One region of the Aliidiomarina minuta genome, then DNA from elsewhere that is predicted to be linked to it. Evidence: predicted binding sites of a transcription regulator. Region 1 holds the regulator's gene; each other region holds the start of a gene.
What was found. The regulator MetJ, encoded in region 1, represses methionine synthesis genes. The targets are predictions, from matches to a motif close to TAGACGTCTAGACGTCTA.

Region 1 (7,412 bases):
CCGCCGTAGTCAAGCCACAGACGTTTTGAGTTGGCTATGCCCATAATACGGACATCCACGTTTTCATTCAGGCGGTCACGCTGCTGGCGGAAAAGGCTGATCCACTCGCTGCCGATATTGCCACGGCCCAAGACCAGAATGCCGATGCTACGGCGGAAGTTGAATAGCAGACTATGCAGGCGGTTTAACAGGCGTTGGTCGAGTTTTTGTCCTAAAAGCGCTATTGCTGAGTTTTTATTGTCCGCCAGCATAAAATGACGCAGGCTCTGCTCTTCTACTTCCCGCTTAAGCACTGCATATTGCTTGCTTTCAGCGATGCGCGCACCGACCAGCGCCACCATGCTGTAACCACTGACTTCGTGTACATGATGTTCGGCATCTTTGGCAGCCAGCCATTGTTGAATAAACTGCAGGTGGTTTTGGTGAAAAGCATAGAATTTCTCTGCCGATTCGCTTTCTGACCAGCTAACCAGCGGCGTCAGGTTCATGGCTTCAAAGTTTCTGATTACGCCCTGCTGGCTTAACGGAATGCTATACAGAACTACATCCTGAAGCGAAGTCAGCACTTTGGCCTGGGCTTCGGTAAAATCATACTGGCCAATACGGGTTTGTTGGTTCTCCACTTTTAAGCTGGAACGCACGTTAATGATCATGCGTTCACGGTTCACCGGCTGGAAAGTTCTGGGGTGTAAAACCGGGCTCCCCAGACGCGCCAGTTCTTCGGCTTCGGCCCAGTCCAGTGAAGGCAGGCTGACGACACGCTCAACTTTGCGTGGATCAGCGGAATAAACTCCCGCGACATCTTTCCAGATAGTGACCTGTTTTACGTCAATCAGACTGCCGATTAAGGTCGCAGAGTAATCACTGCCGTTACGGCCCAGTAGCAGGGTGCGGCCGGTATCCCGCTCGGCACAGATAAATCCGGTCACTATAAAGCGGGTACCAGAATGTGGCGCGATACGCTGGATGAGTTTCTCTCGGCTACTGGAGGTATCGATAATAGGCTCAGCCGCATCGTCAGCACTCAGGAAGTCGCGACTGTCTATCCAGTCCGCGCGTGTGCCTTGTTTTTGCAGCAAAGTCGCCAACAACCGCGATGACCAGAGCTCACCATACGCGCAGAGTTCTGCCTGAGGAATCTCTTCATCGCCGATAAGCCAGCTTTGCAGGCGACGAAAGTCGCCTTCCGATAACTCGAATAATTGTTCTTGCTGGCGACCGGACAATAATTCTTCAATCAAACCCTGTTGATAACTTTTCAGCGCCTGGAGTAACACCGGTGCATATTCTGGTTGAGTATGACGGGCATCAAGAATGGCCAGAATACGGTTAGTGGTATCGCCTGCAGCAGACACCACAACCAGGTCGCTGGCGCCAGCATATTCAGTCACGATACGGGCAACACGTCGATAGCAGTACGCATCGGCCAAGCTACTGCCGCCAAACTTATGCACCTGAACCTGGTCGGCAATGGTTTGAATGCGCTCAGCAGGGATAGAAGAGTTGTTTGTCATGTACTGCGCCTACATAATGTATCGAAAATAGTAATGTGTCGCAGAGCATAACTAAAGTGGCAAGTAAATAGAAGTTTAGATGGCCAAAGAGGCTAAAAAAAGCGATAATTGGTTTGTCATAAGCTTATAACTATTGTCGCCTTTGGCGAACTATATCCCAACAAGAGGTCTACTCATGCAATGGAATGGTGATTACATCTATCCGTATGCGGAACATGGTAAAAAAAGCGAGCAAGTTAAGAAAGTAACGGTATCTATTCCGATGCGGGTACTCAAGGTACTGACTGACGAGCGCACCCGACGCCAGGTGAACAACCTGCGGCACGCCACCAACAGTGAATTGCTGTGTGAGGCATTTCTGCACGCTTTTACCGGTCAGCCGCTGCCTGCAGATGACGATTTGCGTAAAGATAATCCTCATAAAATCCCGGCGAGCGTGCGTGAAGTGCTGGCCGAGCGGGGAATAGAAATAGGCCCTGATGATTTATATGGAGAAGAAGATTAACTAGGAGCCTGAAATGAGTCGTCATTTTGAAAAAGCTGCCGGGCTTTGTGAAGCTCGTGACAGCGCAACCGATGAGTATGTATTTAATCAGACCATGCTACGGATTAAAGATCCGGAACGCAGCCTCGACTTTTATAGCCGGGTTCTGGGCATGACACTGGTTAAAAAACTTGCCTTTGCGGAAATGAAATTCACCCTCTATTTTCTTGCCGCAATTCCATCTGAGAAACTGGAGAACTGGTCATCAGATTCAGAGCAACGGCTAGAGCAGACATTTGGTCGGCCGGCTATGCTGGAGCTCACCCATAACTGGGGCGACGAAGATAAAGAAGACCTGCAGTACCATAATGGGAATCAGGAACCTAAAGGTTTTGGTCACATTGGGTTTGCGGTACCGGACTTGAAAGCGGCCTGTGAGCGCTTTGATTCCCTGGGTGTCAGCTTTGTGAAGCGACCTGAAGACGGTAAGATGAATAACCTGGCGTTCATTCAGGATCCCGATGGTTACTGGATCGAAATTTTTGCTCCTGCTGGCATGGGCGAAGGCCTGGAAGGTCTGTTGGTTGAAGATGAGTAAACACTGAATAGAAAAGGCTGCCCGTCATAGGCAGCCTTTTTAATATTCAGTTTTATTTTTGTATATTTATTCCTGCATGTAATTCTTGGGTAATTCAATACGCGCTACACCTGAGCGCACGGCAGCTTCCGCTACCGCTTTAGCGACCCGGCTGCACAGCCGCGGGTCCATTGGTTTAGGAATAATATAGTCACTGCCAAACTGAAGTTTATCAACCCCCGCCGCCTGCATTACGGCTTCAGAGACCGGCTCTTTAGCCAGTGTCCGGATTGCCTCCACGGCTGCAAGCTTCATTTCATCGTTAATAGCGCTGGCCCTGACATCCAGTGCACCACGGAAAATAAAAGGGAAGCAAAGCACGTTATTGACCTGATTGGGATAATCTGAGCGACCTGTTGCCATAATTAAATCATCACGGGTAGCTAAGGCGAGCTCAGGTTTAATTTCCGGGTCCGGATTGGAGCAGGCAAACACAATGGGGTTAGGTGCCATTAATGACAGGTTTTCAGGGCTGAACAGGTTCGGACCAGACACTCCGATAAAGATATCTGCACCGGTGATTACATCGGTCAGGGTGCGTTTATCTGTATTGTTGGCAAACAACTGTTTGTACTGATTTAAATCATCGCGGCGGGTATGAATAACGCCTTTTGAGTCGAGCATGTAAATATGTTCGCGCTGGGCCCCACACTTAATCAATAACTCCATACAGGCGATAGCTGCGGCGCCCGCTCCCATGCAAACTATTTGCGCTTCGGCTATGTTTTTACCCTGAACTTCAAGAGCATTGAGCAGCCCCGCAGCTGTTACTATGGCGGTGCCATGCTGGTCATCATGAAATACTGGCACGTCACAGCGTTCAATCAGTGCCTGTTCAATTTCAAAGCATTCCGGAGCTTTAATGTCTTCCAGGTTGATACCGCCAAAGGTGTCAGCAATGCTAGCTACTGTGTTAATAAAGTCCTGGGTAGTGCGGTGTTTCACTTCAATATCGATCGAATCCAGACCTGCAAAGCGCTTGAATAATAAAGCTTTCCCTTCCATCACCGGTTTAGAAGCCAGCGGCCCCAGATTACCTAAACCCAGAATGGCAGTCCCATTGCTGATCACGGCAACCATGTTGCCTTTTGCTGTGTACTTGTAGACATCTTCCGGATTTTCCGCGATAGCTCTGACAGGTTCAGCAACTCCAGGGCTGTAGGCTAAAGCCAGGTCTTTACTGGTCTCTGCTGAAGTAGTCAGCTCGATGCTGATTTTTCCTGGAAAGGGTAATGCATGGTAATCAAGCGCTTGCTGACGAAAGTCTGACATATATAAAACCTGCAGTTGATGTTTGGATCGTGAGAAGATGCGACTTCAGAGTTTAGCGACTTTTGCGCGCAAGACAAATCTTACCTCCTGACAGATTTTGTGCGCCGCTACTTGCGCGCAGCCAGTATTGACGGTTAAGGTGTATGCCTAGTTACATTTAATTAACCTTCGTAGAGTAGCGACTTTTTATAAAGTGCGCTGTGTGCTCATAACTCGTGGAATAAAAGTTGTATGAAACATTGGAGTTTATATTGGAATAACGTGCCTTCGCTTAGCAGTTTTGCTGAAGGGGAAGCCAAACGTGGATATGCTGGGGAGGTCAATGACTTTTGGCTGCAACATTTTGCGAATTTGCCGAAAGGCGCCTCTGTACTGGATGTTGGAAGCGGTAATGGTGCTCTGGCCGTTTTAGTCAGCGAATATGGCAAAACGGAAAAGTTGAATCTTGATGTGCACGCTGCTGACGCTGCGGTTATTGACCCGAAACAGGTGTTCAGTGATGACAAAGAAATGCTGGATAAGTTGGCAGACATTAGTTTTCATACAGAAACTCCGATGGAAAAGCTACCATTTGATGATGCGTCTGTTGACCTGGTAGTCAGCCAGTTCGCATTTGAATATGCAGAGAAAAACGCTGCTTTGAAAGAAATTATGCGTGTACTTAAGCCGGGCGGACAGCTGGTGATAATGGGTCACAACAAATCTTCGTCGCTGGTAAAAGACTCTGCTGTTGGTAACAATGTTTACGAATATGCGTTACTTCAGACTCCTTTGTTTATGCAGGCTGACCTGTTGATTCGAATCGCGGGTCAGTGGCTGAATCAAAATACAAATAACTACGAAGAATGGGCAAAGAGTAATTTCGGTAACACGACCACTCGAACTACCAGTTGGATTATGGGGCAGTTGCACGATAAATTTAGTAAAGAAGACCAGCAAGTTTGGGTACATGATATTACGTCCCGAGTTGCGGAGACGGTTTCCCGATTGGATAAGAACAATATTGAAGAACGGTTGCAGCTTTTGGGCGGCCACTATGACGCATTGATGTCTCATCAGTTGCGATTGGCGGATCAGTTAAAGGCCGCTTGGGACGAAAAAGCAGTAAAAGAACTGCTGGAAGCAGTGAAAAAATCGGGTGCGGAAGCTTCGCATCAGAAGTTTGAAGTAGATGGCGATGAATTCGCCTGGACTGTAGAAGTTAAAAAGTCATAAAAAAAAAGGTTGCCAATGGCAACCTTTTTTCGTATTGATATTTGGATTACTTAGATTTAAGTGCACCAAAACGCTTCTTAAAGCGATCAACACGACCACCAGTATCCAGAACTTTCTGCTTACCAGTGTAGAATGGGTGACATTCAGAGCATACGTCTACGTGCAAATCTTCACAACGAGTTGAACGTGTTTCAAACGCGTGACCACATGAGCAGGTCACCTGGATGCTTTCGTACTTAGGATGAATACCTTCTTTCATTGGGGTTACCTCAATAATAGGCCGCATCGCCATCCGTGCTTTCCACGAACACCATACGTAACAAGCTTGGTTAAAAGAGCGCCGGATTTTACCTTGAAGCGGGCTAAGGATCAAGCCGTGCTTTTGCTGGAGTCATTTTATGACTACTCTTGGTTTAATAGTAGGCGAATATAAACGAATTACGGAATTTAAGTTATGCAGTCCAGGGTTGGGTTAAAGCTTTTTTATTACTTAGTTATTGCTTTTATTGTCCTGTTGGCGGCCTTCTGGCTGTACCTGAACTTTTCTACGCCTGAATACGATATGTCCCAGTCTGCTCATGTAAAGCAGATCGAAAGTCATGTGGCTACCCAGGATAACTTTAGTTTTGCAGTGGTGGGTAATGTAAATAATTCAGTGCGCACCTTTGGCACCCAGATTATCCCCATGATTAACGAAAGTGACGCTGACTTCCTGATTTCTGCTGGCAATGCGGTAAGCGATGGTGGTGAGGAGAATTATCGCTCGATTTATAAAGTCTTTTCAAAATTAGCAATACCTTTTCTTTTTACCTTTGGTGAAAATGAAAATGATGCTTTTGGTAACGCTCGTTTCTACGAAAAAATAGGTCCCCATTTCTTTGATTTTGAGTCAGCTGGCCAGCACTTTATTTTCCTCGATAGCACCGGGAACACTGATTTCGACTGGCAGTTACATTGGTTGCGACAGCAACTGAGTAAATCTGAAGCCACTCGCACCTTTGTTTTTATAGGCACGCCGTTGCATTCGGAATTGTCAGTGACCCCTCCATTTGAAGAGGGGAATTACTTTCCGCGGGGAGCAATCCGGGATAGTTTCCGCGCTTTATTCGAAGAGTTTGCGGTAGATGTGGTGTTTTCTTCTAACCTGTCACTGTTCCACGACGTGGTAGAAAACGGTGTTCGTTATGTTACTACGGGAGGTGCTGGTGGCCTGATTCTGAATCATGAAGACAGTTATCACCACTATGTCAGGGTCGCGGTACAGGGGCCAAGTATGAATATCGAACCCGTTCGTTTTGCGATTGAAGAGTCTGTATTGTTGCGAACGCTGGATAGTATCTGGTCTGCGGTATACAGTTTTTTTTACGTCAGTTATGTGCGCTTCTTTTTGATCCTGTTGATTCTCGTGGCGATTAGCATCAGTCTTTGGCAGTTACTCTTTGAAGAACGCAATTATTATCCTGATTTTGACCTGGACCCGACTCCATTTGTCGACCAGAAAAAGCGGGTAGCAATTTTCAGCAATAATTTTTTCCCTTTTATATCAGGGGTTACTATTTCAATTGATCGCTTAATTCGAGGGCTGCAGGAGAAAGGGTATGAGTTATTGGTGGTCGCTCCCGATTACGATAAAAAAACGCAGGATAAGGCGTATATGTTGCGGGTACGCACTCTGTTTGCGTTTGGTCAGTACCGTGAGTTCAGGTTTGCAAACCTGCTACAGCCTGGTGTTGGTAAAGCGGTAAAATTATTTAACCCCGATATTATCCATCTTCAACATCCCTTTGGGCTCGGATCTCTGGGACTCTGGATAGCCAGACGAAACCGTATTCCGGCTGTCTACACTTATCATACACGCCTGGAAATGTACGCCCACTACGTTCCTTTGCCGGGCGCTATTTTCCGGAACCTGATTTCTCATGTGCTGGTGAAGCGCTTTTGCAACAAATGTGACGGCATTGTAGTGCCCACTTGGTCGGTAGAAGAATACCTGCGGGTGATCGGTGTGAAGACTAGAATTCTGGTCCAACCTACGGGCATCGATTATGAGGCTTTTCAAAAGGTTGATAATACCCAGCAGCATGCCTTGCGCGAAAAATATAAGATAGCAGATGAAGAGAAAGTATTAGTCACGGTCTCGCGGCTGGGGAAAGAAAAAAATATAGACTTCCTGATTCGGGCAATGGCTGATTTACCGCAATACACGAAGGCCAGATGTAAGCTTCTGATTGTTGGTTCGGGAGTAGAAAAAAAGCAGTTACAAGAACTTATAGTCTCCTTCGACTTACAA
Region 2 (7,412 bases), on a different contig from region 1:
TTGATAGCGCACTGCCAGTCGGCATCCAGTTCTGTGACTAAAATAGGTTCATCGATTTGCACCCAGACAATGCCTTCTGCTGCCAGCGCATTCAGCCATAACAAATAGCTTTTAAGTAATGCGGGCAGATGTTTTAACGTCTGTTCATCGCCGTCCCGTTGTTTCGACAAGGCTAAAAATGAAACCGGGCCTAACAGTACAGGTTTGACGGGTTTGCCTGTGGCTTTAGCGTCGCGAATCTGCTGCAGCTGGTCGTCAATGTTCAGGTTGAAGCTCTGCCCTTCGCTTAACTCGGGAACCAGATAATGATAGTTGGTGTTAAACCATTTAGTCATCTCCAGTGCAGGAACATCAGTTCCTCCCGGAGCACGCCCACGGGCCTGTCTGAAGTAGGTAGTAATGGCCGGTTCGTCCTGTTGGAAACGCTCAGGTGTAATGCCTAAGCGCACCGCTGTATCCAGAACATGATCGTAGAAACTGAAGTCACCTGCAGAAATCAAATTTAATTCTGACTGAGCCTGCCAGTTGAACTTGCGCACTTCACTGGCAACGCTTTGTAACTCGCTTTCATTGGACTCTCCGGCCCAGTATTTCTCAAGTGCGAATTTGAGTTCGCGTTTACGGCCTATGCGTGGGAAGCCTAAAGTATGTGTAATTGCCATGATAAAACCCCTGAAAGTAGTAAATTAAAAAAAGCGACTAGACCGCGATGGCTGCTTTGCGCTGCAAAGCAGGCCATGCATGGCGAAAGTCATTGATAAGATCGGCAGCGTTTTCAATGCCGACGGAAATACGTAATAAAGTGTCTTTGATGCCTGCGTTGCGACGGGCTTCTGCTGACATCGATGCATGCGTCATGGTGGCTGGAACCGCGATCAGGCTCTCTACACCGCCAAGTGACTCAGCTAATGAAAATAACTGCAGATGACTGACAAATTCCTTAATAGCCTCAACGCTGGCATCGAGTTCGATACTGAACATGGCGCCAAAACTATGCTGTTGGCGTTTTGCCAGGGCATGATCCGGGTGTGATTCAAGACCCGGGTAGTGAATGTTCACTACCTCGCTTTGTTGTTGCAGCCAGTGCACCAGGCTATGGGCATTCTGCTCATGCAGAGTGAAACGTGCGGCCAGAGTGCGAATTCCCCGTAGCGTCAAAAAAGCATCAAAAGGAGCACCTGTGATACCAATCACGTTGGCCCACCATTTGAGTTGTTCTCCCAATTCAGCGTCTTTGGCGACTACCGCACCACCCACTACGTCGGAGTGCCCGTTGAGATACTTGGTGGTTGAATGCAGAACCAGATCAGCGCCCAGTTTGAGAGGCTGCTGACCCAGTGGCGATAAAAAAGTATTGTCGACCAGTGTGAGGGCACCCACAGCCCTGGCCTTACTGCAAACGTGCGCGATATCCACCAGGCGGAGTAGTGGGTTAGAAGGTGTTTCAATCCAAATCAGACGAGGCTTGAGCGCTAAAGCTTTTGCCAATTGCTCAGGGTCTGCCTGGTTAATGACCAGGAGTTCAAATGACTGACGTTTAGCCAGCGCATCAAATAAACGCCAGGAACCACCGTAGCAATCATGAGGAACCACTAGTAAGTCACCGGGCTTTAATAACTGCAGTATTAAAGTAACTGCGCCCATGCCACTGGCAGTAATGACTCCCAGTTCACCGCCTTCAAGATCAGCGATGGCAGCACTGAGCAGATCCCGGGTGGGGTTACCAGAGCGTGTGTAGTCATACTCGGCTGGAGTATCGATATCGTGAAAACGATAATTTGAAGACAGGTACAGTGGCGGTACCACTGCATTATATTGGCTATCGCTATCAATACCGGCGCGAACTGCTTTAGTTGTCTGATGTTGAGTCATGCTCTTCTCCCGTTCTAATGTGCTTAAACACATGATGAGGAAAAAATACACTTTAGATCTCTAGCCGTCAAGACGTTTAGACGTCTAAATGGGTTTTTATTTATATATCGGCTATCAACAGTGAGTGTTAAAATAGCCAAAACATCAGGATAAACGCCGGATGTAGCAGGTTTATCTGAATTAAGGAAAGTTATGGCCTTGCAGGCAACCCCCTATAAAGTAAGTTTGGATATTTCCGATGTGGATCGGGGTGTGTATGAATCGGTGAAAGTGACAGTAGCGCGGCATCCGTCAGAGACTGAGTTGCGGCTGACATCCAGAATTATCGCACTGGGGCTGTTTTATCATGAGCACCTGGCATTTGGGCGCGGGCTCTCGGAGGTCAACGAAGCGGCTTTATGGCAGCTTAGCCTGGACGGGCAAATTGAACACTGGGTGGATGTAGGACAGCCAGATGCTGAACGTATTATAAAAAGCAGCCGCAAAGCGCCGCTGGTGTCAGTGCTGGCGTATGGAAATGTCCGTATATGGAAAGAAAAAGTGGCGTCTAAAGTGACTCACTTAAGTAATCTGACTATTCTGGCGTTACCTGAAGAAGCCCATGCTCAGCTCGCTTCTATGCTTAGCCGAAACCTGCATTGGGGGTTAATGTTGACGGATGGCGTACTGTACGTGAGTGACGCGGATGAACAGATTGAATTACCGCTGGAAGTAATACTGCAGCCATAAAAAAACCACTGGGATTGAGTCCCAGTGGTTTCTTACATACCCCAGTGTTTACTGGCGAATGCCTTCAATAGACAGGTAAATTTCGATATCTTCTGCATCCGGGCCCAGATTATAAGTAATGTCATAATCGGCTAATGTGAAGCTTAAGGTGCCTTCAAAGCCACGACGCATTTCGCCCCATGGATCTTCACCGGCACCCACCTGAGTAATCGGGAAGTCGATGCTGTGAGTTACGCCATTCAGGGTGAAGTCACCAGTCAATAAACCACCGCCATTTCCATCAGGTTCAAAACCTGTGCTTTGGAAAGTGGCTTGTGGATTCTCATCTACATTAAGAAAGTCGTCGCTACGCAGGTGACGGTCACGTTCAGCGTGATTACTGTCTACGCTGCGGGTGTCTATGGTGACGTTTACCGAAGCATTTTCTGGGTTAGCTTCGTCATAATAAAAGGAACCTTCAAAGGTGTTAAAGCGACCCAGCAGGTAGCTGTAACCAAGGTGGCTGATTTTAAACTGTACAAAAGCATGAGCACCTTCGGTATCAATTACATACTCGTTAGCAAAGGCTGCTGGTGCTGTCATGGTTGCTGCCAGTGCAGCTGCAAGAATTGTCTTTTTCATGATTTTTTCTCCGGATTAATAGTAAACATACGAGTTAAAGTTGGGTGTTTATCAATAAACTGGTGCTTTAATGCCATCAGGGCGTGACCAGCAGCCAGTATCATCAGGGCACAGGCGGCGTACCAGTGTACTTCGCCTGCGATATCCTCTTGATAGGGAATGCCCGTTATAAGTGCGGGTACACTGAACCAATCAAATACGGATATCGAACGGCCATCTGCAGTCGAGATCAGATAACCGCTAATCATTACGGTGAACAGCAAAAGGTAAAGTAGAAGGTGGCCAAGTTTTGCTCCTGCCTTTTCCAGTTGACTACCCAGGGCTTTAGGTTTTGGATTAATCAGCATCCAAAAAACTCTGAACAGAGTCAGCATTAACAAACTGATACCAAAAGATTTATGCCACCATGGGCCCAGGCGATACCAGGTATCGTAATAAGTTAACGTCAACATCCACCAGCCAAGTGCGAACAGGGCAATAACGGTAATCGCTGTAAGCCAATGTATAGCAGCAGACATCAGTCCGTAGCGCTGCCGGGTATTGCGTATCATAAGTTAAGATCCTGATTTGTTGCTTGTATTAATAATATATCAATAAATAAAAACTAAAATTGCTATTTAGCGGATTAAACGACCTAAAAAATAGAACGTTTAGTCTGTCAGGCCCTTGCAGCAATCGTGCGTAGCTTCAGGTAAAATGCCATTATATTATTTCCCATTTATATGCGGTTTCGAATGACAGCATTGCATAATAAACACAGTTTTGCTTTAAAGGCTGAGGCCAGCGACTATCTGGCCATAAAAAAGCTAAGTGACCTGGAGAAGATTGTCTGGACAAAGGATAGCTGGATTCTGGGTGCCGGAAGCAATACGGTCTTCACGCAGAATTATGCGGGACAGTTGATTCATAACTGTTTGTCTGGAGGGGAAATTAGCGAAACAGATGATAGTTATGAGCTTTGCATTGCCAGTGGTGAAAACTGGCATGAATGGGTAACCAGGACAGTTCGACAGGGAATCCCAGGTTTAGAGAATCTGGCGTTGATTCCGGGAAGTGTGGGAGCGGCACCAGTACAGAACATAGGCGCATATGGTGTAGAAATTTCACGCTTTGTTACTCAGGTAGATGTCTATGATTTGGCTGAGCACAGAAGTTTTCATCTTGCCGCTGCGGATTGTCAGTTCGCCTATCGGGACAGTATCTTTAAAAAAGTTGAGCATGCCAGTTGGTTTATTACAGCGGTTCACCTGAGTTTGCCTAAAGATTGGGCTCCGGTTCTCGAGTACCCTGATTTACAGGGCTTGCCTGTTCGTAGTGACGCCAGCCAGGTGATGCAGAAGGTGATCGAAGTACGTCAAAACAAACTACCTGATCCCCGGCAGATACCTAACGCGGGCAGTTTTTTTAAAAATCCAGTAGTAGATGAGAGTCATTTAGAGCAGCTGTTAAAGGAGTATCCGGATATACCGTACTTCCGTATTAACGAGTCTCAGATTAAACTGGCAGCCGGGTGGCTTATTGATCAGGCTGGACTGAAAACCTGCTCGTTTGGTGGCGCCGGTGTGCACCAGAAACAGGCTTTGGTTCTGGTAAACAGGGGCGAGGCGACTGGAGATGATGTATTGCAGTTGGCACAGCGAGTGCGTCAGGAAGTAAATAAAAAATTTGCAGTTCATTTGAGTCCTGAGGTGCGCCTACTTGGGGAGAAGGGGCTACTCAGCTTATGAAATCAAGTACGCAGCATATTGAAAATACTCTGATTGAAACCCTGGCCGATGGCGAGTTCCACTCAGGCCAGCAATTGGCAGAACGATTGCAAATCAGCCGTAGCGCAATTCATAAACGCATAGCCAGTCTGGATAAGTTGAATCTGGATATTTTTCGGGTACAGGGGCGAGGTTATAAACTGGCGGAGCCACTGGAATTACTGAATAGCGAGAAATTACAAGATGCTCTTCGGGATAGTTCTCTACCAGCACCTTTGTCTCTGCGCCGTATTACCGGTTCTACAAATGACGACTTAAGAGGGTTACTGCAGGAAGCCCAGCAAAACAGGAGAACACTTGCACCTGGCACCGCGGTGATTGCTGAAATGCAGACCGCGGGGCGTGGGCGCCGGGGAAAGGCCTGGCTTTCTCCTTTCGGAGCCAATTTATATATGTCCATGTACTGGCCTTTATCGCAGGGTTTAAACGGAGCACTGGGGCTAAGCGTGGCTATTGGTGTTTGTCTTGCGCAGATGCTGCAGCGACAGGGCATCGCAGGCGTAAGCGTGAAGTGGCCTAATGATGTTTATGTCCAGGGCTCAAAAATTGCTGGCATTCTGATTGAGCTGGAGGGACAGCCTGCCGGTGAAGGACATGCGTTAATAGGTATCGGGCTTAATATTAAAATGCCGGATCGTCATAAAAGCGAAATTGAGCAGGCTTTTACTGATGTGCAAAGTCATATTGAGGGTCCTGTACGTCGCCATGTCTGGGCTGCTCATTTGATTAATGGTTGTCGTGAGGCACTGCTGAATTATGATGCCAACGGACTACAGAACCTGATTAAGGATTGGCGCGAGCTGGATCATTTTTATATGCAGCCGGTGCGCTTGTTATTGGGACAGCATGAGCAGCAGGGAGTCGCGGAAGGTATTGATGAGAATGGCGCATTACTGGTGCGCCAGGAAGGCAAACTAAAAAGTTATTTTGGCGGGGAAATAAGTTTGAGAGCTGCGTTATGATTTTGCTGGAGATTGGCAATACGCGCTGGAAATTAGCTGCATTGTTGGAACAGGAGCTGAATTTCATTGAGCATGGTGAAGGGCTGGATAATTTATTACGTCGGCTGACTGATTATCAGGGGCAACAGCTGCTTTTTGCTTCTGTCGCGAGTGATGAATTGAACCAGCAGTTACAGCAGGGGTTAACTCAGTTAGGGATGGTGTTTGTACAGACACAGACAGAGGCGGCAGCCAGCGGCGTGATAAATGCTTATGCTGATTATCAGCGACTCGGTGTGGATCGTTGGCTTACTTTGCTGGCAGCGCGGCAACGAAAACATGCACTAACGGCCATTGTAGATGTTGGGACGGCAGTTACTTTCGATTTATTAAACAGTGATGGCCATCATCTGGGGGGGTGGATAGCGCCTGGTTTGAATACAATGCAGGACTCCCTGGTGGCACGTAGCCAGCGTATAACGGCTCGGATTGATGCGCCTGCAGAGGTGCTAGGGCGCTCTACTGAAGATGGCCTCTATCTCGGCTGTCAGGCAGCTGTTCAGGGTTTTGTTAAGCAGGCACAGGTAAAAACCAATGAAGTTAGTGACTTGCCTGTTGACTGGCTATTTACTGGAGGCGGCATGCATTACCTGAATACCAACGGATTTATTAATTATGAAATACGACCTCATTTGGTGCTGGAAGGCCTGGCGGTGGTTGCTGCTGATTTAGGTTGAAGTTTTTAGCGCCGCCGCCGATAACTTAAGCAAGACAGAGGATTACAGCCGGGCCTGAATTGAGAGTGTATTTATGAATAAAACCCAGTTACTTGTATGTGCTTTATTACTGCTGCCTTTTGCCGTGGTTCAGGCTGGTCAGAATACATTGCCGTCGCGTATTGTGCAGGCCGTTCAGCTGTACTCCGATCAGGAATTGGTAGCCTTAATTCGTGAAAACACACACTTGCAGCGCGTACGTGACGTGGATGACTGTCAGCTTTACCAGGACATTCAAGCCCAGGCGGAGGTTGAACAGCGGCCCGCTTATCAGTTTTTATACGGTGATATGCTGGCCTACGAGGTGTGCTACGACCGTGATGTCGAGCTCGGTGTTACCTACATGAAACGTGCTGCAGAACAAGGGCTGGCGGAAGCGATGGAGCAACTGGGACGCTACTACCATACCGGCCAGCTGGTACAGAAGGATTTACAACGAGCAATTCTTTATTTACGTGAAGCATCAGCTTTAGGGAATTTACCGGCGCAAAAGCGCTTTGCCGACATTTTGTTAAGTGGTTATGGCAGCCCATTAGACTATGAAGCTGCATACCATTACCTGCACAATTCAGTAACCGCGGATCGTAGTCAACATAGTGCTATCCAACGGCGTCTGGAAAAACTTGCTGAACGTTTACCGCCGCGTATAGTTGAACGTGCCCGCAGTCCATTGGATTCCTGATACTGATTTGGTTGCTATACGTGCT
Region 3 (7,412 bases), on a different contig from region 1:
TTGCTGAATTTTCTTTTGCAGCCGTTCGCCCTGCAACTTAACACCACAGCGTTCTGTAAACAGTGGAGTAATACTGGCTACGCCTAGCTCCACCGACTTTTGCAAGGTGAAATCCATTCGGTCACCGCGCGAGATCCCCTGCGCCAGGTGTATCTGCAGGGGAGACTCAGTACTTGCCGCTGTGGCCTCGATAATTTTTACCTGCACGTGTTTTTTGCTGGCCTGGGTAATGACTGCCTGGTAGGCGTGGTCGTCTCCGCAAAAAAGTTCAAGTTCGGCACCTTCGCTTAACCGCAGCACCCGCGCCACATGATTAGCCGCGTCAGGATGCAGCTCTGTGTGCATGCCTGATGTTAGTGCGGCGGAATGATAAATGCGAGGTATACGCATGCGGTTATTTTATAGCCGCTCGCAAAGCTTCCGCTTTGTCAGTTTTTTCCCACGGGAACTGATCGCGACCAAAGTGGCCGTAGGCGGCGGTTTCCAGGTAAATAGGGCGCTCCAGATCGAGCATTTTAATTAAACCATAGGGGCGTAGATCAAAATGCTGACGTACCAGCTTAATTAAGGTCTCTTCGTCGTACCGACTGGTACCAAAGGTTTCAATGCTAATGGAGGTTGGTTGTGCCACACCAATGGCATAGGAAACCTGCAATTCACAGCGTTTAGCCAGGCCTGCAGCGACTAAATTTTTCGCCACATAACGAGCAGCATATGCAGCACTACGGTCCACTTTAGAAGGGTCTTTACCCGAGAAGGCACCGCCACCATGACGTGCCATGCCGCCATAAGTATCGACAATAATTTTGCGGCCCGTCAGGCCACAGTCACCCATAGGACCCCCAATGACGAACTTGCCGGTCGGATTTATATGGTACTTGGTATCGGGACGCAGCCATTCTTCTGGGAGGACGGGTTTGATAATGGTTTCCATGACCGCTTCCTGAACCTGTTTCAGGCTATATTCTTCAGCGTGCTGGGTGGAAAGCACTACCGCATCAATGCCTATAGGTTTGCCATCTTCATAAATAAAAGATAGCTGGCTTTTGGCATCGGGGCGTAGCCAGGGCAAGGAGCTGCGTCTGACTTCAGCCTGGCGCTGCACCAGTTTATGGGCATAAGTGATAGGCGCAGGCATTAAAGCTTCAGTTTCATCGGAAGCATAACCAAACATTAGTCCCTGATCTCCGGCACCCTGTTCTTCAGGGTTGCCGCGGTCAACGCCCTGGTTAATATCAGCGGATTGTTTGCCTATCGCGTTTAAAACCGCGCAACTGCCTGCGTCAAAACCCATCTCCGAATTGGTGTAGCCTATTTTGCGCACGGTCGTACGCACCAGGTCTTCCACATCGACCCAGGCGTGGGTATTAATTTCCCCACCAACCAGGACCATGCCTGTTTTGACATAGGTTTCACAAGCAACCCGAGCTTTCGGGTCTGTAGCCAGGATAGCGTCCAGTACTGCGTCAGATATCTGATCAGCAATTTTGTCTGGGTGGCCTTCGGAAACAGATTCAGATGTAAACAGGTGTTGTGCCATAAACAAGTATACTCTCTAAGTTGGTATGTTAATGGTGCAGGAAGCCGCGATACTTTAGCTAAAAAGCGCTGAGAAATCCAACTTTAGACGTCTATAAGTCTGATCTCAGCTGTAAATTTGCGTGCGTGGCTTTAATTGTGGACAATACGCGCGCAGGCCTCCGGTCAGATCACTGCCTTTCGTCAATTCGTCAGTTCGAGAGCGCCCGGCATCTATTGTATTTATACATTAATAATTGATTACCCGTCATTATCAGGAGTGTTTCATGTCGCAACGTCGTCATCTCGCCAACGCCATTCGTGCTTTAAGCATGGATGCGGTCCAACAAGCCAAATCAGGCCACCCCGGCGCCCCTATGGGCATGGCCGATATCGCTGAAGTTCTGTGGCGTGACTACCTGCAGCATAACCCGCAAAATCCAGATTGGGCAAACCGCGACCGCTTCGTATTGTCCAATGGCCATGGCTCTATGCTGATTTATTCGTTGCTGCACCTGAGCGGTTATGACCTGGATATTAGTGAATTAAAGAATTTTCGTCAGCTACACTCAAAAACTCCCGGACATCCTGAGTACGGTTACACACCCGGTGTTGAAACTACCACCGGACCCTTGGGGCAGGGCCTTAGCAATGCAGTAGGTATGGCAATTGCGGAGAAGGTACTGGCTGCTCAGTTTAATAAGCCGGGACACGATGTTATCGACCACCATACTTATACGTTCCTGGGCGATGGTTGCCTGATGGAAGGTATTTCTCATGAAGTATGTTCACTGGCCGGCACCTTAGGCCTGGGCAAACTGATTGCTTTTTATGATGACAACGGTATTTCTATTGATGGCGACGTTGAAGGCTGGTTTACCGACGATACCGTCAAGCGTTTTGAAAGTTACGGCTGGCATGTCATTGCGGATGTTGACGGGCATGACTCTGACGCGGTGAAACAGGCGATTGAGCTGGCGCGCAAAGAAACTAAGCGACCTACCATGATTTGCTGCAAAACCGTGATCGGTTTTGGTGCTCCGAACAAACAGGGCAGTGAAAGCAGTCATGGTGCTCCTTTGGGTGATGATGAAATTGTACTGGCGCGCAAGGAACTGGGCTGGGAATACGGCGCTTTTGAAATCCCTGACGACGTATACAGCCAGTGGTCAGCAAAAGACAAAGGCGCGACTCTGGAACAGCAGTGGGATCAGAAGTTCACTGCGTATGAAGCCGCGCACCCGGAACTGGCCGCTGAACTGAAAAGACGGTTAAGTGGCGACTTGCCGGCCAACTGGGAACAGCTGGCGCAGGCTTATGTTGAAAAGCTCCAGGCGAACCCGGAAAAAGTAGCCACCCGTAAAGCCTCGCAACAGGCATTGAATGCCTTTGGTCCTGCATTACCTGAGTTACTGGGCGGTTCGGCTGACCTGGCAGGTTCTAATCTGACAATCTGGGATCAATCTAAACCATTAACTCAGCAGGACAGCAGTGGTAATTATATTTACTACGGTGTGCGCGAGTTCGGCATGTCCGCTATTATGAATGGCATTGCTTTGCATGGTGGTTTTATTCCTTACGGCGCAACTTTCCTGATGTTCATGGAATATGCACGTAACGCAGTGCGCATGGCTTCGTTAATGAAACAGCCGGCAATTTTTGTCTATACCCATGATTCTATTGGTTTAGGCGAAGACGGCCCGACACACCAGCCAGTTGAGCAACTATCAAGCCTGCGTTTGACCCCTAATCTGGATACCTGGCGCCCTTGTGACCAGGTTGAGTCAGCGGTGAGCTGGCGCGCGGCCATTGAACGTCGTGAAGGGCCAACAGCACTGGTCTTTACCCGTCAGGGTCTTGAACCACAGCAACGTGACGCGCAACAGCTGGCTGATATTGCCCGTGGCGGTTATGTATTGAAAGACTTTGCAGCTGAACCTGAGCTGATTCTGATTGCCACCGGTTCGGAAGTAGAACTGGCTATGCAGGCAGCGCAGAAACTGAGCGAGCAGGGCGAGAAGGTGCGCGTAGTTTCTATGCCAAGCACATCGGTATTTGACGCTCAAAGCGAAGCTTACCAGCAACAGGTATTGCCCAAATCAGTACGCCGGCGTGTGGCGATTGAAGCCGGTATTGCCGATTACTGGCAAAAATATGTGGGTCTGGACGGCGCTGTAATTGGTATGACTACCTTTGGTGAATCAGCGCCTGCAGATGAATTATTTAAATACTTTGGTTTCACCGTTGAAGCGGTGGTGGAAAAGGCCCGGAATTTATAAATGACAACTCCAGTGCGTATTGCTATTAACGGCCTTGGGCGCATCGGCCGCAGTGTGCTCCGTGCGTTATACGAATCCGGTTACCGGGATCGTATTGAAGTGGTGGCGGTGAATGAGCTTGCGTCCGCTGAAGGTGTAGCCCATTTAATGCAATACGACTCCACCCATGGACGTTTTTCAGTTCCTGTAAGGGCGGTTGAAGGTAAGCTTTACCTGGGCGATGACTGCATTCAGCTATTGCAACAGGCCGAGCCGGAAAAACTACCCTGGGCTGAGCTTGGTGTTGATATAGTTCTGGACTGTACTGGTGTATATGGCAGCCGACAGGATGCAGAAAAGCATTTGGCAGCGGGGGCAGGTAAAGTGCTTTTTTCCCACCCCGCTGATCCGGATGTGGATTTTACGGTAATTCAGGGCATCAATGAGCAAGACTTAAAACAGAGTCACCGGATTGTCTCCAATGGTTCCTGTACCACGAACTGCATAGTGCCCGTGATTAAAGTGCTGGATGACGCTTTTGGTGTAGACAGTGGGACTATTACGACTATTCACTCAGCGATGAACGACCAGGCGGTGATTGATGCGTATCATGATAATTTGCGCTTGGCGCGGGCGGCTTCGCAATCGATTATTCCGGTAGATACCCGGCTGGCGCGTGGTATTGAACGTATCTTACCGAAGTTTGCCGGCCGCTTTGAGGCGATTGCAGTGCGGGTTCCAACCACGAACGTGACTGCCATGGACTTAAGTGTAACCTTGCAAAATGCAGTTGATATCAATGCGGTGAACCAGGCTATTCAGCGTGCTACACAGTCAGAATTACGCGCTGTGCTTGGATACACCGAAGCTCCATTGGTGTCATCTGATTTTATTCATGACCCCAGATCCAGTATTGTAGATGGAACTCAGACCCGGGTGAGCCATGGTCATTTGGTCAAACTTCTAAGCTGGTGCGATAATGAATGGGGCTTTGCTAACCGAATGCTGGATACGACCTTAACGATGGCATCGACAACTGCTGCTTAACTGATTATTTGAAAAAGGGAAATCTCATGAGTGTATTGGCGATGAAAGATTTTGAGCTGCGCGGGAAGCGGGTTTTGATTCGTGAAGATTTGAACGTGCCGATTAAAGACGGTCGGGTGGCTTCAGATGCGCGCCTTAAAGCCGCTTTGCCCACCCTGAAAAATGCCCTGGAACAAGGGGCTAAAGTGATGGTGATGTCACACTTAGGGCGCCCGGAAGAAGGCCATTATGACGCCGAGTATTCAATGGCACCGATCGCTAAGTATCTTGAAGAAGCGCTGGATTTCCCGGTACGTCTTGAGAGCAACTATTTGCAGGGTGTGGATGTAGCTGGCGGCGAGCTGGTGGTGTTTGAGAATGTTCGCTTCAACACTGGCGAAAAGAAAAATGATCCGCAGTTGGCGAAAAAGCTGGCTGCATTATGCGATATTTTTGTGATGGACGCTTTTGGTACAGCACACCGCGCCCAGGCTTCTACCTATGGCGTTGCACAGTACGCGCCCGTTGCTTGTGCCGGACCTTTATTGGCGGCTGAACTGGAAGCTCTGGGCAAAGCACTCAAAGAACCTAAACGTCCCCTGGTTGCTATTGTTGGTGGCTCTAAGGTGTCGACTAAGCTAACAGTGCTGAATTCACTGGTGCGTAAAGTGGATCAGCTGATTGTGGGTGGTGGCATAGCAAATACTTTCATTGCGGCGGCTGGCCATAATGTCGGTAAATCATTGCATGAAAAAGACCTGTTAAAAGAAGCGTCGCGTCTTGCAGATTCTGCTAAAACCCGCGGTGCTGATATCCCCATGGCTACAGATGTCGTGGTGGGCAAGGAATTTTCCGAACATGCTGAAGCGACGGTTAAAGCCGTGACTGAAGTGAGTGACGACGACATGATTTTTGATATTGGCCCGGATAGTGCTGCAGCGCTTGCTGATACTATCAGGAATGCTGGCACTATTGTGTGGAATGGTCCTGTCGGTGTGTTTGAGTTTGAGCAGTTTGGTGCAGGCACCAAGGCGATTTCTGAAGCGATAGCCAGCAGTGAGGCATTTTCAATTGCCGGTGGTGGCGATACTCTGGCGGCCATTGATAAGTATGGCATCGCTGATAGAATTTCATATATATCCACGGGTGGCGGCGCTTTCCTGGAGTTTCTGGAAGGTAAAAAACTACCTGCGGTGGCTATTCTTGAGGCCCGGGCGAAAGAACACAAAGATTAAAATTTAAAAACTTTAGGAGTATAAGCAGATGGCTTTAATATCAATGCGGCAGTTACTGGATCACGCTGCCGAACAAGGGTACGGCGTACCCGCTTACAACGTAAACAATCTTGAGCAGATGCGCGCTATCATGCGTGCGGCCGACGACACTAATAGCCCGGTCATAGTGCAGGCTTCTGCGGGTGCTCGTACTTATGCGGGCGCGCCGTTTTTGCGTCATCTGATTCTGGCGGCTATTGAAGAATGGCCACATATTCCGGTCGTAATGCATCAGGACCACGGCACGTCGCCGGCGGTTTGTCAGCGCTCCATTCAACTGGGTTTTAGCTCGGTAATGATGGACGGTTCTTTGGGTGAAGATGGAAAAACCCCAGCGGATTATGACTATAACGTTGATGTAACTCGTCGCACGGTTGAAATGGCTCACGCCTGTGGTGTTTCTGTGGAAGGTGAACTGGGTTGTCTGGGGTCACTGGAAACCGGTGAAGCGGGTGAAGAAGATGGCATTGGTGCTGAAGGCACATTAACCCACGACCAGATGCTTACTGACCCGGAAGAAGCCGCTGAATTTGTTAAAGCGACTCAGGTTGACGCTCTGGCCATTGCCTGCGGCACATCACATGGCGCTTATAAGTTTTCGCGTCCACCTACTGGTGACATCCTGTCCATTGACCGTATTAAAGATATTCATGCGCGCATTCCGGACACGCATCTGGTTATGCATGGTTCTTCGTCAGTGCCTCAGGAATGGTTGAAAGTTATTAATGAATTTGGCGGTGAGATCCCGGAAACTTATGGGGTGCCGGTAGAGCAGATTCAGGAAGGCATTCGTTATGGTGTGCGTAAAGTGAATATAGACACCGATTTACGGCTTGCTTCCACAGGTGCGGTACGTCGCCATCTGGCAGAAAACACTAGTAATTTCGACCCGCGTAAATTCCTTAATGCCGCAACAGACGCTATGTACGACATCTGTAAAGCCCGCTATGAAGCCTTCGGTACTGCGGGTCAGGCGGATAAAATTAAGCCGGTTTCACTGGAAGAAATGTACAAGTTGTACGAGTCAGGCGCGATGCGCGCGACTGTAAAATAACTGCATAGATAGGAGTGCGTTGTGCGAAAGACGTTGTTAAGCGCTGTGGTGCTAGGGTTACTGACTCCAGCAGCCAGTGCCACCACCTTTATGTTCGACGATATACAGGATATCGATCCAGAAAATGCTGATAGTTCCTGGCGTGCAACAGCTGAGGTCGGCTTGTTAATGCGCACCGGTAATACCGAGTCTCAGTCCTGGAAAGGCAAGCTGAACCTGGAACGCGACAGTATGATGTGGCGACACAGAGGGGAGGTAGATTACTACCAGCAAAAACGTGAG
Region 4 (7,412 bases), on a different contig from region 1:
GTTATTTTGGGGCAGGACCCTTACCACCAGCCAGGGCAGGCACATGGACTGGCGTTTTCGGTACCACCGGATATTAAGGTGCCACCTTCGTTGCGCAATATTTATAAAGCACTGGAGCTGGACATAGAAGGTTTTGTCAGCCCTCCTCATGGCTGCCTGGAGCGCTGGGCAGAGCAGGGCGTGTTGTTACTGAACACTGTATTAACTGTACAGGACAGTAAAGCGCATAGTCATGCAAAATGGGGATGGGAGACCTTTACAACAAAGGTGATGGAAAAGCTTAACCAGCATCCGCAACCGCTGGTATTTTTGCTTTGGGGTAAACATGCACAACAAAAAGGTGAGGTCATTAACGACCCTCGCCATCTGGTGTTGCATAGCGTGCATCCCTCGCCGCTGTCAGCTCATCGGGGATTTTTCAATTGTCATCACTTCAGTAAAGCGAATCAGTTTTTACAGCAACAGAAACGCCCGCCTGTCGATTGGACAGCTATTAACGATAGTGATAAACAGCAACGCCAGCAAAAGCTGGCGTTGTGACTTAAAGTTCGAGTTCTTCTAATTCGCAATCAAAGCAATGGTCGATGTCCATGAGCTCCTTACGTAAGCGATGACGCTCTTTAAGAACTTCTATTTCACGCCACTTGCGTTTGCTGCCGCGTGATTTGCTGGTTTTTTCTGCTACATTATTTAGTTCTTCTGAATGGTCCATGGGTGTTCCCCCTGTCTACGACTCATTAACAAAAATATCAGCGCCTTTACGTTTTACCATAACTTTATACAGAGTAAAATAGTTTTATTACCATTGTATTAACATTGATGATTGTTTTTCATGCCGTTTTTCCGGTAGGGCAGGCTCAGCCTGCCTTGGAAACCATGGGGTTCTTCGATGCATTGTTCCGTCTGGTATCTGACGCAAGCATATATAATGTGGAGGAAATTGCGTTTTCGAACGGTGCATGGTGCATGCGGATTGCTACCACGGCAGGCCGAGCCTGCCCTACGAGGGATTGGTAATGTCAGGTAGGGCAGGTTTTACCTGCCGAGGGATGTTGAATACGTCGCCGGGCCTGAACGGCAGGCGGAGCCTGCCCTACGAGGGATTGGTAATGTCAGGTAGGGCAGGTTTTACCTGCCGAGGGATGTTGAATACGCCGCCGGGGCTGAACGGCAGGCGGAGCCTGCCCTACGAGGGATTGGTAATGTCAGGTAGGGCAGGTTTTACCTGCCGAGGGATGTTGAATACGCCGCCGGGCCTGAACGGCAGGCCGAGCCTGCCCTACGAGGGATTGGTAATGTCAGGTAGGGCAGGTTTTACCTGCCGAGGGATGTTGAATACGCCGCCGGGCCTGAACGGCAGGCGTAGCCTGCCCTACGAGGGATTGGTAATGTCAGGTAGGGCAGGTTTTACCTGCCGAGGGATGTTGAATACGCCGCTGGGCCTGAGCGGCAGGCGTAGCCTGCCCTACGAGGGATTGGTAATGTCAGGTAGGGCAGGTTTTACCTGCCGAGGGATGTTGAATACGTCGCCGGGCCTGAACGGCAGGCCAAGCCTGCCCTACGAGGGACTGATAAGGTCAGGTAGGGCAGGTTTTACCTGCCGTGGGGTGTTGAATACGCCGCCGGGGCTGAACGGCAGGCGGAGCCTGCCCTACGAGGGATTGCTAATGTCAGGTAGGGCAGGTTTTACCTGCCGAGGGATGTTGAATACGCCGCCGGGGCTGAACGGCAGGCGGAGCCTGCCCTACGAATTAATTTTGTAAGCCTTTAGGTAGCAGCGGACGCATCTGGCTGACCATGGCTTGCAATACTTTAGGGTTGCCGGCAACTATGTTACCCGATTTCAGGTGATTGTGGCCGCCACCGAAGTCGGTGATCATGCCACCTGCTTCACGTACCAGCAGGTCACCAGCCATGGTGTCCCATTTTTGCAGGCCCGCTTCCCAGTAGCCGTCATAACGACCACAGGCGACATAAGCAAGATCCAGCGCAGCTGAACCCATACGGCGCACGTCAGCGACCTGAGTGAAGAACTTGTTAAAGACTTCCTGGTAGTGGGGCAGTATATGCTTCATACGGAAAGGGAAACCGGTTGCCAGCAAGGTGCCGTCGAGTTCTTTGGCACGACCCACGCGTACGCGGTAGCCGTTTAATTGAGCGCCGCTGCCACGACCTGCAGTGAAGAGCTCATCGCGTACAGGATCGTAAATAACAGCCTGTTGAACCTGCCCTTTGACAACTAAGGCAATAGATACGCAAAAATGAGGAATACCGCGCATGAAATTGGCGGTGCCATCAATTGGATCAATAACCCATTGGTAATCACTGTCACGACCAATTTGCTCGCCGGATTCTTCGGCAAGGATTGAATGATCCGGGTAAGATTTGCGAATTGTGTCGATAATGATGGCTTCTGCGGCATGATCAACATTGGTCACGTAATCGTGCTGACCTTTGCTCTCAATGGTGAGTTGCTCGGCCTGAGCCATTGATTTCATGATAACTTTTCCGGCCGCGCGCGCAGCGCGCACCGCGATGTTAAGCATCGGATGCATGTGATTACCTTTTTAGTTGCTAAAGAACGGTGAAAATTTCGCCGCGATTATAAGCTAAAAGGGCTATGGTAAGCAAACACAAATGACGGCTGCGTTGGCCTGTGTTAGAATTTGCGGCCGATTTATAGCTGCAGAGACTACTGATGTTAGACAATATTCGTATCGTTTTGGTGAACACTTCCCATCAGGGCAATATAGGCTCTGCGGCGCGTGCTATGAAGACCATGGGGTTAACAGATCTGGTGTTAGTGGACCCGGTGGAGAGCCCGCAAAGTCATGCGTCTGCACTGGCGGCAGGTGCTACCGATATTTTGGCGGCGGCACACACCGTGGACACTTTGCAGGAAGCGATTGCGGATTGTCCTTTGGTACTGGCAACGAGCGCGCGTAACCGCACGCTGGACTGGCCTATGCTTAGTCCACGGGAAGCTGGCGCTAAAGCAGTACAGGAAGGCAAGGCAGCTAAGGTAGCTTTGGTATTTGGCCGCGAAAACAGTGGCCTGACCAATGAAGAGCTACAAATGAGCCAGTTTCATGTGCATATTCCGGCGAATCCGGAGTACAGCTCCTTGAATCTGGCCATGGCCGTGCAGACTCTGAGTTATGAAATTCGAACCGCCTGGCTGGAGCTTGAAGAACAGCCGCAATCGATTGAGTTGCCGGAGTATCCAAATGGCGAAAATCTGGAACGTTTTTTTGTCCATCTTGAGAAGAGCCTGACAGATTCGGGATTTATTGTACGTCAGCATCCGGGACTGGTTATGAATAAGCTTCGTCGTATGTTTAACCGGGCGCGTCCAGAAGAGAATGAACTGAATATTCTACGCGGCATGCTGACTTCATTTGATAAACGGATGGATAAGGAGTAGCTGATGAACAAGCTTATTTATCTCGATTATGCGGCTACTACACCGGTTGACCCGCGGGTAGCCGAGAAAATGATGCAATTTCTGACAATGGATGGCATTTTTGGCAACCCGGCCTCGCGTTCTCATCGTTATGGCTGGCAGGCTGAAGAGGCGGTAGATGAAGCCCGTGCACAGGTTGCTGAATTGCTCAATGCTGACCCTCGCGAAATTGTTTTCACATCCGGTGCGACAGAGTCAGACAATCTGGCGTTGAAAGGCGTGGCTGAATTTTATCAGGAGCAGGGCAAGCACATCATTACTGTGCAAACCGAACACAAGGCAGTACTGGATAGCTGCGCTGATCTGGAACGCCGTGGTTTCGCAGTGACCTATCTGAGTGTGGATGAAGAAGGTTTGTTGTCGCTGCAGGAACTGCGCGATGCTATACGGCCGGATACTATTCTGGTCAGCGTGATGCACGTCAATAATGAAACGGGTGTTATTCAGGATATTCCGGCAATCAGCAACCTGTGTCGTGAAAAGAATGTCCTGCTGCATGTCGATGCAGCACAAAGCGTGGCTAAAATAGATGTCGATGTGGAGCAGCTTGGTGTCGACCTGCTATCGCTTTCGGGGCATAAAATATATGGCCCTAAAGGTGTGGGCGCGCTTTATGTGCGACGTAAGCCCAGAGTTCGCCTGCATGCGCAGATGCATGGTGGCGGCCATGAAAGAGGTATGCGTTCAGGTACTATGGCGACGCACCAGATAGCCGGCCTTGGCGAAGCGGCACGCATAGCTCACGCAGAACTGAAGCAGGAAAGTAAAATTCTGCTGCAACTGCGCGAGAGCCTATGGCAGGGCCTTAGTGGGATCGAAGGTGTATTTGTGAATGGTAGCGAACAGCAGCGGGCGCCGGGGATTCTGAATGTTGGTTTTAAAGAAGTGGATGGCGAGTCGTTGCTGCTGGCACTTAACAACCTGGCGGTATCTACCGGTTCGGCCTGTAATTCCGCCAGCATGGAGCCTTCTTACGTACTGCGGGCAATGGGACTAAGTGATCAACAGGCCCATGCATCGGTGCGTTTTAGCCTGGGCCGCTTTACCACGGAAGAGGATGTGAAAGCGGCTATCGAGCATGTGCGCAACGCCATCGGTCCACTTCGGGCCATGTCGAAGGCGTTGCCAGGGTAAAACCTGCTTAACTGCTTTTCAGGCGGTTGGCGAAATTCTGTTTGAACTTTGCCAGTTTAGGGCCTACTACCATAGCGCAATAAGGTTGCTGACTATTATTTTCATAATAGCTACGATGGTAAGCCTCTGCTGGATAGTAATTGCTTACTTCTTCAACGGCTGTGACGACAGGTTCAGGCCAGGTGTTGTCGGCGCTCATTTCAGCAATAATAGAAGCCGCCTGATTGCACTGCTCATCGTTATGAAAAAATATCACTGAGCGATACTGAGGGCCAATGTCATTGCCCTGACGGTCAAGTTGGGTAGGATCATGCAATGAAAAATAAATTTCCAGAATATCACGATAGTTAATCAGCTGAGGATCATAAGTCAGGCGCACGACTTCGGCATGGCCCGATTCGCCGGTGCAGATATCCTGGTAAGTCGGGTTTGCAACATGGCCTCCGGCATATCCGGATTCGGCCTGAATGATGCCTTCAACCTGCGCGAATGCAGATTCAAGACACCAGAAACAACCGCCACCCAAGGTAGCTACCTGGTTGACCGGGTTTCTACTGATTTTTCAGTGTTTGTTACCGACATATAATTACCTCAATGCCACTGGGCGTATAGACGTCTATAATAGATCATGTTTTCTGCTTTGAAAAGCCCCCTTGTAATAAAGTTTTATTGGGAATTAGTGCTCAGATCGCGTATAATTCGCGCGACTTTAAGACTTGTGTTAACAGACAACACTTTATACAGAATCGGAGTAACAGCATGGCTTTGGAACGTACCCTGTCTATTATCAAACCGGACGCAGTAGCGAAAAACGTAATTGGCGCTATCGTAAACCGTTTTGAATCTGCAGATTTGCGCATCGTGGCACAAAAAATGATGCACCTGAGCAAAGAACAGGCGGAAGGTTTTTACGCAGAACACAGCGAACGTCCTTTCTTTGGCGCTTTAGTGGAATTTATGACTTCTGGTCCAATCGTAGTGATGGTGCTGGAAGGTGAAGACGCGGTACGTAAGAATCGCGAAATCATGGGTGCAACTAACCCTGCAGAAGCAGCTGCCGGTACTTTGCGTGCTGACTATGCTGAAACTATCGACGAAAACGCCGTACATGGTTCAGATGCTGTGGAATCAGCAGCGCGTGAAATCAGTTATTTCTTCACTGACGAAGAAGTTTGCTCACGCACACGGTAAAACTAAGACCGCTGCAGGCGGTCTTATAGCTAAAAAAGGGGCCGAACTGCGCCCCTTTTTTGGCTGAATATAGCCTGCAAAGATTTATAGCAAGGCATCGGAGGTAAAGTATGACAACCGCAACGCAGAAAATTAATCTGTTAGATTTAAACCGGCAGGGCATGTATGACTTTTTTGCTGAATTAGGCGAAAAGAAATTTCGTGCTGAGCAGGTGATGAAATGGTTGTATCATTTTTGCGTCGATGACTTTGAGCAAATGACCAACCTGAATAAAGTACTGCGCCAGAAACTCAGCGATATCGCCGAAATTCGGGCGCCTGAAATCAAGCTTCAACAACAGTCTACCGATGGCACTATTAAGTTTGCTATGGAATTGCTGGATGGTCAGGAAGTAGAAGCGGTATGGATTCCCGAAGACGACCGGGCGACTTTGTGTGTATCTTCTCAGGTTGGCTGTGCACTGGCATGTACCTTCTGCTCGACAGGCTACCAGGGCTTTAACCGTAACCTGAAAGTTTCTGAAATCATTGGCCAGGTATGGCGGGTAAACCAGTTGTTGGGCCCGGTAGGCAAAACCAATGTTAAACCGGTAACCAATGTAGTGATGATGGGCATGGGTGAGCCGTTACTCAACATTCAGAACGTAGTGCCAGCGATGGAATTGATGCTGGACGATTTGGCTTATGGCTTATCTAAGCGTCGTGTAACATTAAGCACCTCGGGCGTGGTACCCGCTTTGGATATGCTGCGTGAGCGTATCGATGTGGCGTTGGCTATTTCGTTGCATGCGCCGGACGACGAGCTGCGTAATGAAATAGTGCCGGTCAATAAAAAGTACCCGATTAAAGAATTTTTAGCTTCTGCTAAGCGTTATGTTGAGATGTCCAAAGCTCAGCATAAAGTCACGGTTGAATATGTCATGCTGGACCATATTAACGATTCTACCGACCAGGCACACGCGCTAGCACGCTGTCTGGAAGGGACCCCGGCTAAAATTAACCTGATACCATTTAACCCATTTCCGCAGTCACCATACGGACGGTCCAGTAATTCGCGTATCGATCGTTTCGCAAAAGTATTGATGCAGCATGGTTATACCGTTATGGTTAGAAAAACACGGGGCGATGATATTGACGCCGCCTGTGGTCAATTAGTCGGAGACGTGGTTGACCGCACAAAACGGCTGTTAAAAAAACAACAACAAAAACAGTCCATCGCTGTCAAATCGGTGTAGCGAGACCGGCCAAGCATAAGCGAGGTCATTATTGTTGCGCCGGAAACTTACCGGGGACCGAGCTAGCATGACGGATACGGAACAAAGCACAGTGAACGAGAACACAGAGAACGAGAACAAAGAGCAGTCAGATTTGCCAACGCCAGGTCAGATGTTACTGGCTGCCCGGGATGAGATGCAGTTGACCACTAAACAGGTCGCTGAGCGTTTGCGTTTGCGAGTGCAGATTGTCGAAGATCTTGAGCATGACCGATTTAGTAAATATGTCGCTGGTACTTTTACCCGGGGGTATTTGCGGGCCTATGCTCGCTTAGTTCAGGTGGATGAGGATTTGCTTTTTAAATCTTATGAAGCCATGAATGTCGAAGAGCGCCCGGATGATACCATGC

Region 2: a site for MetJ is predicted at 1,942-1,959, ahead of metB (cystathionine gamma-synthase). Genes of this name have one in related genera too.
Region 3: a site for MetJ is predicted at 1,625-1,642, ahead of metK (methionine adenosyltransferase). Genes of this name have one in related genera too.
Region 4: a site for MetJ is predicted at 5,199-5,216, ahead of msrA (peptide-methionine (S)-S-oxide reductase MsrA). Genes of this name have one in related genera too.

What each region holds. Positions count from the first base shown of each region.
Region 1 covers NZ_PIPL01000003.1:57,179-64,590, forward strand. Annotated here, with positions in the region: gene metL (bifunctional aspartate kinase/homoserine dehydrogenase II) at 1-1,514, opposite strand, end outside; gene metJ (met regulon transcriptional regulator MetJ) at 1,690-2,019, shown strand; gene gloA (lactoylglutathione lyase) at 2,033-2,596, shown strand; gene CWE09_RS11990 (malic enzyme-like NAD(P)-binding protein) at 2,663-3,907, opposite strand; gene CWE09_RS11995 (class I SAM-dependent methyltransferase) at 4,139-5,122, shown strand; gene rpmE (50S ribosomal protein L31) at 5,169-5,381, opposite strand; gene CWE09_RS12005 (glycosyltransferase) at 5,577-7,412, shown strand, end outside.
Region 2 covers NZ_PIPL01000004.1:14,249-21,660, forward strand. Annotated here, with positions in the region: gene metE (5-methyltetrahydropteroyltriglutamate--homocysteine S-methyltransferase) at 1-662, opposite strand, end outside; gene metB (cystathionine gamma-synthase) at 700-1,872, opposite strand; gene CWE09_RS13300 (YaeQ family protein) at 2,065-2,601, shown strand; gene CWE09_RS13305 (YceI family protein) at 2,650-3,222, opposite strand; gene CWE09_RS13310 (cytochrome b) at 3,219-3,773, opposite strand; gene murB (UDP-N-acetylmuramate dehydrogenase) at 3,957-4,949, shown strand; gene birA (bifunctional biotin--[acetyl-CoA-carboxylase] ligase/biotin operon repressor BirA) at 4,946-5,950, shown strand; gene CWE09_RS13325 (type III pantothenate kinase) at 5,947-6,666, shown strand; gene CWE09_RS13330 (tetratricopeptide repeat protein) at 6,740-7,387, shown strand; gene nspC (carboxynorspermidine decarboxylase) at 7,412-7,412, opposite strand, start outside.
Region 3 covers NZ_PIPL01000002.1:60,611-68,022, forward strand. Annotated here, with positions in the region: gene rsmE (16S rRNA (uracil(1498)-N(3))-methyltransferase) at 1-390, opposite strand, end outside; gene metK (methionine adenosyltransferase) at 395-1,540, opposite strand; gene tkt (transketolase) at 1,806-3,797, shown strand; gene epd (erythrose-4-phosphate dehydrogenase) at 3,798-4,823, shown strand; gene CWE09_RS10585 (phosphoglycerate kinase) at 4,850-6,037, shown strand; gene fba (class II fructose-bisphosphate aldolase) at 6,066-7,130, shown strand; gene CWE09_RS10595 (DUF481 domain-containing protein) at 7,152-7,412, shown strand, end outside.
Region 4 covers NZ_PIPL01000001.1:1,459,798-1,467,209, reverse strand. Annotated here, with positions in the region: gene ung (uracil-DNA glycosylase) at 1-540, shown strand, start outside; gene CWE09_RS07000 (DUF3545 family protein) at 542-712, opposite strand; gene suhB (inositol-1-monophosphatase) at 1,752-2,555, opposite strand; gene trmJ (tRNA (cytosine(32)/uridine(32)-2'-O)-methyltransferase TrmJ) at 2,699-3,424, shown strand; gene CWE09_RS06985 (IscS subfamily cysteine desulfurase) at 3,428-4,597, shown strand; gene msrA (peptide-methionine (S)-S-oxide reductase MsrA) at 4,605-5,123, opposite strand; gene ndk (nucleoside-diphosphate kinase) at 5,357-5,788, shown strand; gene rlmN (dual-specificity RNA methyltransferase RlmN) at 5,899-7,023, shown strand; gene CWE09_RS06965 (RodZ domain-containing protein) at 7,091-7,412, shown strand, end outside.